Regions from separate parts of the Thermoanaerobacterium thermosulfurigenes genome, predicted to be linked through region 2. Evidence: riboswitches for the same ligand, from Rfam matches in the RefSeq annotation. Region 2 holds a riboswitch; the other holds the start of a gene.
What was found. A riboswitch is a leader RNA that binds a small molecule or an ion and turns the genes downstream of it on or off. The one in region 2 is predicted to bind cyclic di-AMP.

Region 1 (6,235 bases), on a different contig from region 2:
TCTATAACTTACACCTACTATATCAGGTTTCTTTAAACGCACTGTATCTACCAACTTATCAATAGATGTAGCAGGACCTAAAAAATCCACTTTATACCCTTCCTGCTCTGCAATCTTCAAAAATCTATATGCTCCCGCAACATGGACATCATTTTCTATAGAAGCTGCAATAATATATTTTTTCATGCGACAGTGATCTCCTCCTTTAACCCCTCTATCATTACCTTTATCTCCGCTGCGCTTTTTCCTTCCAATCCTAATTTTCCTGCTGTGCGCCCGATTTTCCAATAGTTCACTTCATGCATGCATGATGCCAAATGAATTATAGAATCTATAGTATAAGTAGGAATGCCTAATTGTTTGCCAATCGATGAAATAGGCACCAAACTCATTGGCACATCTTCAAAAATGTACCTGCAATCAAGATTTTTTGGTGCAAGCAAGCCTCTATAAGCATCTGTCTTTTGAATCGCATCATACAGATTGTCTGCAATAACGCCGTATGCATCTTTAAGCCAATCAAGCGCTGTAACAGCATTGACACCTAAAGCGTGGGCAACTGCTATTCTCTCCCTGTCCATTCTCTCCAATATTTTAGCCACCGACGGTGATATGCCTTCCAAATAATATTGAAAATCACCTTCTGTAGTCTCTATTCTTGCAGAGTTCAAAAGTGTAGGCGCTGGATGAAAGATAGAACCTATATTATTTAAACTAGTCTCTAAAACATTTTCAGCAGGTACTATCTGCGAATAAGCTAATCTCAACAAATCAACAACATAATCAGCCTTCCAAGCCGGTATAGATGCCAGTGAGACCACATCTTTTATCCTGAAAATCTTTGAAACGCCATTATTCGATCTGCAAGCATATATAAACGTATCAGTCTCTGCTACTACCACATTTATATCGTCTCTAATTTTAACAATGTTATAAAACTCTATAGCGCCAAAAGTTCTTCCCGGATTCAAAACTATTATCTGATCATTTCTTAAGTGTGGTAACATTTCATAAGCTATGTCACTGTGTCCAGACGCAGGAACAGTCACCATGATTATGTCTGCATCTTTTATAGCGTCTTCCATATCGTCAGTGACCATATTAAGCTTTGCAAATCCATCTACAACGCCTTCAAGATGAATACCACCATTATTTAAAATAGGAACTAATTTCTCACGAGATCTGTTGTACAAATTGACTATAAAACCCATCAACGAAAGATGTGCCGCCATCGCCTGACCGCCGTTGCCAGCACCAATGACAGAAAAAATAGGTAATCTCATTTAAAAACCTCCTTCTATTTTAGGGTATTAAAAAAGCCATAGAGAAAATCTATAGCTGAAACCCGGCAACTAATAGAAGGTAGTTGTACCGAATATATTCATGCTATTTCCTCCTCTTTCAACGCTTACGAGGTTAGCTGACGGGTTAGGATCGAAAGATAACCCCTCCATACAAATGGATTCACCCCAAAATTGGTTTCCCCGCTTCATACGAATTCAGCGTTATAGCATATTATTAAATTAATTAAATTATACCATATCAAAATTCCATTTGCAAATATATTAAAAATATGTAAATTTTGTAACAAAAATGTGTCTTTAAAATATGCAAATCATAAAAATATGGATTGAAATTCATGAAATATTTGTTTGAAATTAAACTATATAGAAGCAAATTATTGCCTCTATAAAAATAAAGCACTTCTGCAAATATATACAGAGGTGCTTTATAAATACGGATTTTCGATTTGAGCAAATCGAAAATCCGTACTGCTTTTATAGTCCTATAAATTCCTTGCTAATTCTTCTAAAAGTTGAGAAGTAGCGCTTAATTCCTCTATGGAAGAACTAATTTCTTCAAATGCGGTAGCTTGTGTCTCAAAAAATGAGCTTGATTCATTTATTTTGTCAGAAATACTTTTTATAGATTCCTGTATTTTCTCTAATACTGAGTCTATTTTACTTATAGATTCACTGCTGGTATTAGATAACTTTCGTATTTCTTCAGCAACCACACTAAAGCCTTTGCCTTTTTCACCAGCTCTTGCGGCCTCAATGGCTGCGTTTAATCCCAATAAATTTGTTTGTTTAGAAATATTTTGAACAAATTTTAAAATATCATCAGTGCCCTTTGTATTTTCAATAGCTTTATTTACTTCTTCTAATATCTTAGTATTTGAATTAACTACAATTTCGACTCCAGAGGAAACCTCTTGGATAGCTGAAGATATTTGCTCAAGTGATGCTGCCAGATTTTCGGATAGTGACAATACTTTATGTCTTTTTTCTAAACTTTTCCCCATAAGTAAAACCCCAATTACAGAATTATCATAATCTTTTATAGGGATAGCATATGATTTAAACGGTACTCCATATACTTCTTTTGGTACATCTTTTATGATGTAGTTTCCAGTTCTAAGGGCTTCAAAAGCTGCACCACCTTCTGGAATTGCATCACCTACTTTTGCATTAATAGGAAGTTCATCACAATTTTTTATCTCTAAATATTTTTCATTATCTACAATGGCAAAAGATACACTATCCTCAAAAAGTAATGGTAAAAAAGTTGTTAATTTATGAAAAAAGTCAAGCATCTCATCTTTAGATATGGTTATCAATTTTAGTCCTCCTTAATTCGTTAATTTTTTAACTTCTCATAAAGCGCTATAATAAATTATATAGAATTAACGACTTTTGTCAAATTTAGTTAACATTCTTCGATCCCTTATAGGTAATCTAAAAACATTCGTTCACATCTTTTGTAAAACCACCTTTTTTATAAAAATTAAACCAATGACAAGCCATCATTTTTTATAATTTCACACATACCCCTCCCTCCTGATAAAACTTAAAAGTTAAATCCCTAAAACGTCGTCGATATCCTGTGTTTTTTGTACTATCCAATGTAGACGACAAATTACTACCTTATGCAACAACTTTATATAAATATATTCTGCATAATTCCTCTAATTCCTTCTTTATAAATTGAATAAAAAAACAATTGATTACCATTGGCCACTTTCATTATCAAATATGTCAAAATTTTATTGTAATCTACACCGAATAATATGGCATAAAGGTATTGACTAATAGTCCTTTATGTAATATAATTAATGATGTCGCTGGTTGATGTGATTGCCGGAGTGGCGGAACTGGCAGACGCACAGGACTTAAAATCCTGCGGGCCTTTAAAGCCCGTACCGGTTCGATTCCGGTCTCCGGCACCAATTGAATAGTACATCGCGGGGTGGAGCAGTTGGCAGCTCGTCGGGCTCATAACCCGGAGGTCGCAGGTTCAAGTCCTGCCCCCGCAACCAAATATGGCGGCGTAGCTCAGTTGGCTAGAGCATGCGGTTCATACCCGCAGTGTCGGTGGTTCGACTCCACTCGCCGCTACTAAACCAATAAAATCAGGGTTTTGATGATTTTAAAAAAACATATAGTCAAAACGAATAAGTATAATTACTCGCCTAAAAAGGTGGGTGATTTTTTTATATATTTTTTAATATAAGATGAGCATATTAAATACATTAAATCAACATGACAAAAATCTTTAAAATGAGTCTTAAATACTATTGAATTTATAAAATTTATAAATTAGAATGAATCTATGGGAAAAATTTTGGACTAAAGAGAGGTTTTTGTTGATGGAGGAAGAAAAAATTCTTTTTTTGTTAGAAAAAATTAGCAATAATATAGGGAACTTAAATAAATCAATAACTGATTTAAAGTCAGATGTAGATAGTATAAAAGTAGAAATGTATGATTTAAGATCAGAAGTGTATAGTGTGAAAGAAGAATTCACCAATTTAAAATCAGAAATGTTTAATGCAAAAGAAGAGATAAAAAAACTTGGCACTAAGATTAATAATGAAATAACTGATAAAATAAGCGCTTTATTTGATGATAGGCAAATTGTGCACGAAAAAATTGATGAAATAAGCGAAAAGATCGATAGAGTACAAATAGATGTGAACAACATGACGATTAAAAAGTTATATCATGACAATAAAATATTGGAATTAGGACAAAAGCTGAGCAATAGGTAATCTCAGCTTTTATGTTTTTTCTTTTTATACAACAAAAAGCATCGGTTATTTCTTTAAAAGCTTGCAATCCATCTTTTCTGACATTGTTATGAATACATTATTCGCATACATCGACATAAATCTAATTGTCTGCTTTATCATTCACGTTTTTTATATATTTTTCTACTAAGGCGCCTTCTAAATTGTCCCACTCGCTTACGGTAATTGAAGTACAGTTCAAAAGCTTTAAAATTGTATAGACTATTATTGTGCCTGCAACGATAATATCAGCTCTTTCAGGCTGCAAACCATTCAAAAGTCTTCTCTCGTTCAAGCTCAACGACATCATTAAGTCCAGCAACCTTTTTATTTCGCTTTTACTAAGCACATATCCATGAACTAATTCTCTCGAGTAGATTTCTAAACCCTGTGACATGGCAGCAAGTGTTGTTATTGTACCACCTATGCCAACTACATCTGTAGGTATTTCTTGATTTTCACTTATAAATGGCATAAGCATGTCTGTTATATAGAGGCTTATATTATTGTACTCATCGAGCGTAATAGGATCATTCTTTATAAATTTCTCTGTAAGCCTTAAAGCACCTATATCAAAGCTTTTTTTCACAAGGTTTCCGTTAAGATAAGAAAATTCTGTACTCCCTCCACCAACATCCAAAACCAATACACTTTCTCTTTTTATTCCGTATGAGGCACCAATATATCCATAAAGACTTTCAGTTTCACCATCTATTATATCAACGTTTATGCCAAATTTTGAAAGTTCATTTATAAAGCTGTCAGCATTTTTAGCATCTCTCACTGCAGATGTAGCAAAAGCATATATATCTTGTACCTTGAGATTTTCAGCATCGTCTAAAAAAGCTTGTATTGCACTTGCTGTTCGCTCAATAGCATCACTGGCCAATTTCCCACTTTTCGATACAGAATCACCAAGTCTCGTTACTTTAACATCCTTCTTTATGTGTTTAATTTCTTTCCCATCTACATCACACACAAGATGGCGGACAGAATTTGTTCCTATATCGATAACAGAACACCTCATAATAATCCTCCCATAAAAAATCTTCGGGCTTGCCCGAAGTTTTAATAACTAGCGTTTCTTTTATAGCCACCGCCTCTTCTTTTTGAATCAAAATTCTTTTTAAGCTGCTGCTGCCTTTCATCAGAATCCTTTAAAAATTTTGATATTCTCTCTTCAAAAGATATATTATTATTCCGATTGCTATAATTATCACTGTCGTAGCCTTTGTTGCTTTTTACCTGTTTTGGTTTTGGCAAAGCCTTTTTTATTGATAGGCTTATTCTTCCGCCCTTATCCATAGAAAGAATCTTTACCTTCACCTTGTCGTTTTCTTTCAAAAATTCGTTTATGTCTTTTACATACGTGTTAGCAACTTCTGATATGTGGACTAGCCCTGTTTTGCCTTCTGGTAATTGAACAAACGCTCCAAAATCTGTGATATTTAGAACAGTTCCTTCAACTACCTCTCCTACCTGAAATGGCATATAAATGTTTATCCTCCCTCTTCTTATTTGATTACTAATATGTTTAATTATATATTAAAAAGTCATTTCTATCAAGCATATTAAAAAAATTCGCCTTAATTCGAGGAATTTTGTGCATCCTTAGCAGTATCTATAAACATAATCTCTCCTTTTTTGATAAGCCCTAATTTTTGCCTAGCTTCATTTTCGATAAATTCATCTGTCTTTATATATTTTATCTGATTGTTTAATTTTTTATTCTCCTCTTCAGCAGCATTTACTTGTGTAGTAGCTGCATTCAATTTTTTATCCAACACATTTAATGTTATTTGTTGCTTTACAAGAGTAAATAATATGTACACGACAAAAAGAATTAAAAGCACCGGTTTTAGCTTAATCTTTCTACTTTGTTTCATGTCCAATATACCTCTCACACATTTTTATTCATTCGGATATAAATATATTCGACATTTATTAGAAAAATCCTTTATTTTTTTCTCTTAAAAATATTAAAATGTGATATTGTGTTATTGATTAACTTGCCAGGAATGCCCAGTACATTTGAAATATATCTTACCGGTACTGATATAATTTTATAAATAGCAACAAATGGATATGATGCAATCTTATATACCCATATCACTGTATTTCTTATGACCTTATAAAAAAATAGAAGTAGTTTCATCACAATGGGAC
Region 2 (6,235 bases):
AAAAGATGGCTGTGTGATAACTGATGTCGGAAGTACAAAAAAAACGATAATGGATGTGGTAAATGGTATATTGCCGAAAGATAAATTCTTTATAGGCGGTCATCCTATGACAGGCTCTGAAAAGTGCGGATTTTCCTCAAGCAGTTCTGAACTCTTTTTGGGAAGCAATTATTTTATAATTCCTGATGAACGAACACCTGACAGTGTTGTAGAGATTTTCATCAATGAAATCATTAAAAAAATTGGTGCTAACCCTATATTCGTAGATAGCTATTCACATGATAGGATAGTAGGTATTGTGAGCCATGTGCCGCATATTTTATCGGCGGCTCTGACTAATTTTGCATATAGAGAAGATGCAGATGCCATAAGATTCGCTGCTGGCGGTTTTAAAGACTCTACGAGAATATCGATGTCCCAGACTGAGATGTGGAAGGATATTATTTTGAATAACAAAGATGTGATAAAAAAGCTGATAATAGATTATGAAAATCTTTTAAACGAATTTTTATTTAGCCTTGATTGTGACGATATAAAGTCACTGTGTGAATTTTTTGATACAGCAAGAGAAATCAGAAAAAGCATAGCTTCTTGACTTTGGAAAGGAATGAATATTTTATGGAGGTAGAAATTTCTAAAAAAAGCCATCTAAAAGGTGTAGTGAATGTTCCTGGAGATAAATCTATATCTCATAGAGCCATAATGTTTGGCTCTATTGCTGTTGGCGATACTGTTGTGAAAGGTTTCTTAAAAAGTGAAGATTGCTTTTCGACGATAAATTGCATGAGAAAGTTAGGTGTGGAGATAGAAATAGTTAATGATGATGTATATGTTAAAGGAAATGGCATGTATCTGAATGAAAGCCTTGATGTTTTAGATGCAGGAAACTCTGGTACAACGATGCGCCTTTTATCAGGTATTTTAGCTGGTCAGAAATTTGCATCTACTATAACCGGTGATGAGTCTTTAAGAAAAAGGCCTATGAAACGAATAATACAGCCGCTATCAATGATGGGAGCGAAAATAACAGCGGTTTATGATAATTATGCACCTATTACCATAAAAGGCAATACACTTAAGGGGATTAACTACAAAACAGAAGTTTCCAGTGCTCAAGTAAAATCATGCATAATGCTGGCAAGTTTGTATGCACAGGACGTTACGACAATTGAGGAACCATATTTGTCCAGAAATCACAGCGAACTTATGCTTAATTACTTTGGCGGAAATTTTGAGTCTTATGACAATAAGGTGATATGCCATCCTGTGGAAAAACTGCATGGGTGCGAAGTATTGGTTCCTGGCGACATATCTTCTGCTGCGTATTTTATGGTAGCAGCCAGCATATTACCTAATTCAGAAATATTGATAAAAAATGTAAATATAAACAACACGCGAACAGGAATAATAGATGTGCTGAATAAAATGGGTGGCAATGTTGAAATAATAGAGGAGAAAGTCGTTAACAATGAACCTGTAGCGGACATAGTAGTAAAATCTTCGCATTTAAAGGGGATTGATATAGGTGGTGAGATTATACCGAGGTTGATTGATGAGATACCGGTTATTGCTGTAGCGGCAGCATACGCTGATGGTACTACAGTTATAAAAGATGCTGAAGAACTAAAAGTAAAAGAAAGCAATCGCATAGACACCATGGTAAGCCAATTGAGAAAAATGGGTGCTGATATAGAAGCTACAAATGACGGTATGATAATCCATGGTAAAGAAACACTGCATGGTGCTACGGTTGACAGCTACAACGATCATAGAGTTGCTATGTCATTAAGCATTGCTGCTCTAAAAGCTGATGGCAGTACAAAAATAAAAAATGCAGAATGTGTGAATATTTCATTTCCTGATTTTTATAGCGTACTTAATGTGCTATAATAAAAATTGGTGATTTTAATGGAAGAAAGCATACTCATAATTGAAGATGAGAAAAGAATTGCAAGGTTTTTACAGATAGAGCTTGAACATGAAGGTTATAGTGTAACATTAGAATATAGCGGCAATAGTGGCTTAAGAGAGGCTTTAGATGGAAATTACGATTTGATAATCTTAGACTTGATGCTTCCAGGTTTGGATGGTTTTTCAGTATTGAGAGAACTACGAAAAAAATCATCGACGCCTGTAATAATTTTAAGTGCAAAAGATGAGGTAAAAGACAAGGTATTTGGGCTTGATATAGGTGCTGATGATTATCTGACTAAGCCGTTTTCAATTGAAGAATTTATGGCGAGAATACGAAATGTCCTTAGAAAAAATGCAAAGTCAAATGCTAATAAATTGGTATATGATGGGATAACAATGGATTTGTCTACATACGAAGTAAAAAGAGACGGAATAAAGATAGAGCTGACGAAAAAAGAGTTTGAGCTTTTGAAATATTTGATTATAAACTCTGAAATAGTGCTTACAAGGGAAAACATACTGGAGAATGTATGGGGCTACAATTATATTGGTGAGACAAACATAGTAGATGTGTACATAAGGTATTTGCGAAGTAAAATTGATGAACCGTTTGATAATAAGTTGATACAGACGATAAGAGGTGTAGGATACTCTTTAAGGAAAGAAAAAAATGAGAATTAAAAGTTTTAAGTCGTCAATAAAGTTGAGGATTGCTTTGCTTTATGCTATCATATTTTCATTTATTTTAATAGTGCTTAATGCATCTGTGTTATACGGTCTCAAATATTACCTTGTATATCAAGCGTTTGACGATATACAAAATCAATCAGATGTTATAGTCGAAAAGCTAAAAGAGGTTGATGGCATAATAACAAGTGTAGACAAAGATTTACTTTTCGGATCGTCAATAGGTGAAAATATGTATTTAAAGATTGTGGATTCGCATGGGAAAATTGTGTACGTGTCTTCACCGCATTTGATTGATATACCATATGATAAAAATATAAATGTACCTACAAAAATAGAAAAAAATGAGACACATATAGCATATATAAACAGAAAGTATACTTTTGGGAATAAATTTTTTTATATTCAGGTTTATGAAGATTTAAAAAATCAGTATTTTTTCTTAAAGCTTTTGTTTGTTATGATGGCTGTTTCCGATGTCATTGGAGTTTTGGTGTCTTTTTTTGCAGGATATTTTATAACGGGTAGAGCATTAAGGCCTGTTGATTATATGGTGAGAGAAGTTCATGCAATCGACGAGAAAAAATTAAATAAAAGATTGAGCATTAGTGGAAATAATGATGAACTGTCTAAGCTCGCTGCTACATTTAATGACATGCTGGATAGGTTGGAAGACTATTTTAAAAGGCAGAATGCATTTATATCAAATGTTTCCCATGAGCTTAGGACACCTTTGTCTATCTTGAAAGGATATATAGAACTTATAGACAGATGGGGGAAAGACAACAAAGATGTGCTGGAAGAGTCTATAGGCGCTTTAAAAAAAGAAGAGCAAGAAATGGAGATATTGATTGAAAGGCTTTTAATGCTGGCAAGAGGAGATAACAAGACGCTTAATATAAATAAGAAATTATTTAATGTTTATGAATTGATTGCAGAAATAGTCAGGGATGCTAAAGTGATTTTTAATGGGAAAAACATTGAAATTTTTTGCGATAAAAATTTGGAAGTGTATGCAGATAGGAACCTTATAAAGGAGCTATTAAGAATAATTCTCGATAATGCATTAAAATATACAGATATTGACGGCAACATAAAATTTTATGCAGAAGAAGCAGATAATAATGTAGCCGTAATAATTAAAGACGACGGCATTGGAATACCTGAAGAAGAGATTCCTTATATATTTGACAGATTTTACAGGGTTGACAAAGCAAGAAGCAAAGAAACTGGTGGAATGGGTTTAGGACTATCTATTGCAAAACTTATTGTTGAGCTGCATGGTGGAAGTATTGAAGTAAAAAGCAAGTTAAATGAAGGATCCGAATTTAAAATAACAATTCCCAAAATTTGATAGATGGGGTTGTTATTTATTTTTAGTGACATACTACACAATATATGGTATAATATATTTATAAAATCACTATATATTGGAGGGTATAAATGTTGCAAAAAGAAGCGACGAAGAATCAGCAGATGGAGGCAAAAAATTCTTCTAAGGAATATAAATGCCCTGATTGTGGGGCTCAGTTAGTTCCTGAAAGCGGATGTATTTACTGTCCATTTTGCGGTTACAGTGAATGCCACTAATTACCTATATTCCCATCAGTTTAATATGGACATATACAAGCATTCCCCTTATAATTAAAGTAAAATATGCCGAATCCCCGAAAAGGGGTACGGGGGATCTTTTTTTGGGGTGAATCCACTTAAGTGGTAGGGCGGCCCTTTGCCCGAACCCGTCAACTAACCTCGGAGGCAAAAGGGGGATTTTTTATGTTAAAAAAATGTATTAAGGTAAAGCCTCTCATTGCATCATTAGCAGCGGCTCTTTTATTTTCTCAGACGGCATTTGCGGCAACATATACTGTGAAGCCTGGTGATAGCCTATATAAAATAGGCTTAAATTATGGTACAACATACAATCAAATAATGAAGCTTAACAATATCAGTAATACAGTAATATATCCGGGGCAAGTATTAGTTGTACCTGGCAGTGACAACACATATACAGTCCAAAAAGGCGATAGTTTATACTTAATTGCCATGAAGTATGGTACTACTGTAGATGCTTTAAAAAATGTAAATGGTTTAACAGGCGATATGATTTATCCAGGTCAAGTTTTTGTCATACCAGCATCGACGTCTGGTACACCATCAACTTCTTCAAGTATAAGAAGCGATGTAACTACAAACAGGAGTTCTGTCCAAAGAGGTGTTATTTCATACACAAATGCTGATTTGGATCTTCTATCAAGGCTTATAAATGCAGAAGCTGGTGGTGAATCGTATCAAGCTAAAGTTGCTGTCGGTGCCGTGATAGTGAATAGGGTAAAAAGTGGTATATTTCCTAACTCCATAAAGGGTGTAATATATCAAGTCGATAGCAATGGCTACTATCAATTTACGCCTGTTGAAAATGGCTGGATAAATCTACCTGCCACACCAGACTCAATAAGTGCTGCAAGGGATGCCTTAAACGGTGTAGATCCTACAAACGGTGCACTTTATTACTTTGACGACAGCAATACTAACCAGTGGCTTTGGTCATTGCCAGTTGCATTGAGAGTTGGAAATATGGTATTTTCTTATGCAAGATAAAGATTATGCAAAATTGAGAGGCTAAGAGGAGCAAAATGGATACCGAAAGGTATCCATTTTGCTTTTATAATGTTTTTGCTTCGTACAAAGTGATAAAGCCAAATATTATAAAAATGATCGCTGATATGTAGTGTAAAAGCCTTGTCGGCAATTTCTTACCTAAATAAACTCCCAATACGATTCCGATGACATCGGCCATAAAAATTCCTGCAGTAGCGCCTAATAAAACAAATACAGGATTTTTGTATGTGGCAGTAAGTGCTAATGTCGAAAGCTGTGTCTTATCTCCAAATTCCGAAATAAAATATGTACTTATTATGGTGAAAACCGGACCGTATTTGGATTTTCTGATTTTTTCATGTCCTTCATGGCCATTTTTTAATGTAATCAACCCGAAAATTAAAAAAGATATGGCAGCCAATAGCTTCACGTATTTTATCGGTATGTACTCTGTAATAAATGAGCCAAACAAAACTGCAATACCCATATTTAAAAGGGCAGCGATCAATATGCTAATTAAGACAGTTCTGGCTTTTATAAATGTGGCAAATGCCATAGCCATAAACTGTGACTTGTCGCCCATTTCAGATGCAAAAACGAGAATAAAAGACGATATTAAAGCATTCATCAAATCTGCCTCCTTGTAATTAGTATGCCGAAAAAATAAAACCTATTACATAATATGTGCAACATATTACGTAAAGGTCTCATTCTTTAAGGCAAAGCCAGGTTAAAACCAGCATGTTGACTTTGCCACATATTTATATATGTGAACTACTCCCCTTTACATAGATGAATATTCTCGGCAACTTCTGTTGCCTGATATATCTGAATTTCAGGAGACATCTTTTAAATTTATCCCCCAAAATTTCATTCTGAAATCCTTTTTCGATTTCCAATTCATTTACATCTTTATTTACATTGTAAGATTTTTTCTTTATATTTCCCTTTATTTAACATATATGGTTGCATTCTATCTTGACTTTTTTAAATTGCCCCAATAATCGAAATGGATGGTGTTTTTACCATACTA

Region 1: another riboswitch for cyclic di-AMP. It lies ahead of HNR52_RS01590 (NAD/NADP octopine/nopaline dehydrogenase family protein); the one in region 2 lies ahead of HNR52_RS00010 (cell wall hydrolase).

Annotation. Positions count from the first base shown of each region.
Region 1 is NZ_JBPODR010000003.1:32,051-38,285, reverse strand. Features, by position in the region: gene HNR52_RS01595 (cobalamin B12-binding domain-containing protein) at 1-186, opposite strand, end outside; gene HNR52_RS01590 (NAD/NADP octopine/nopaline dehydrogenase family protein) at 183-1,283, opposite strand; cyclic di-AMP (ydaO/yuaA leader) riboswitch at 1,392-1,515, opposite strand; gene HNR52_RS01585 (methyl-accepting chemotaxis protein) at 1,787-2,305, opposite strand; tRNA gene HNR52_RS01580 (tRNA-Leu) at 3,140-3,229, shown strand; tRNA gene HNR52_RS01575 (tRNA-Met) at 3,244-3,319, shown strand; tRNA gene HNR52_RS01570 (tRNA-Met) at 3,325-3,398, shown strand; gene HNR52_RS01565 (hypothetical protein) at 3,650-4,051, shown strand; gene HNR52_RS01560 (Ppx/GppA phosphatase family protein) at 4,173-5,096, opposite strand; gene HNR52_RS01555 (S1 domain-containing RNA-binding protein) at 5,138-5,560, opposite strand; gene HNR52_RS01550 (FtsB family cell division protein) at 5,656-5,955, opposite strand; gene yabQ (spore cortex biosynthesis protein YabQ) at 6,027-6,235, opposite strand, start outside.
Region 2 is NZ_JBPODR010000001.1:32-6,266, reverse strand. Features, by position in the region: gene HNR52_RS00035 (prephenate dehydrogenase) at 1-595, shown strand, start outside; gene aroA (3-phosphoshikimate 1-carboxyvinyltransferase) at 619-1,890, shown strand; gene HNR52_RS00025 (response regulator transcription factor) at 1,909-2,595, shown strand; gene HNR52_RS00020 (sensor histidine kinase) at 2,585-3,955, shown strand; gene HNR52_RS00015 (hypothetical protein) at 4,045-4,191, shown strand; cyclic di-AMP (ydaO/yuaA leader) riboswitch at 4,249-4,377, shown strand; gene HNR52_RS00010 (cell wall hydrolase) at 4,378-5,202, shown strand; gene HNR52_RS00005 (TMEM165/GDT1 family protein) at 5,267-5,830, opposite strand.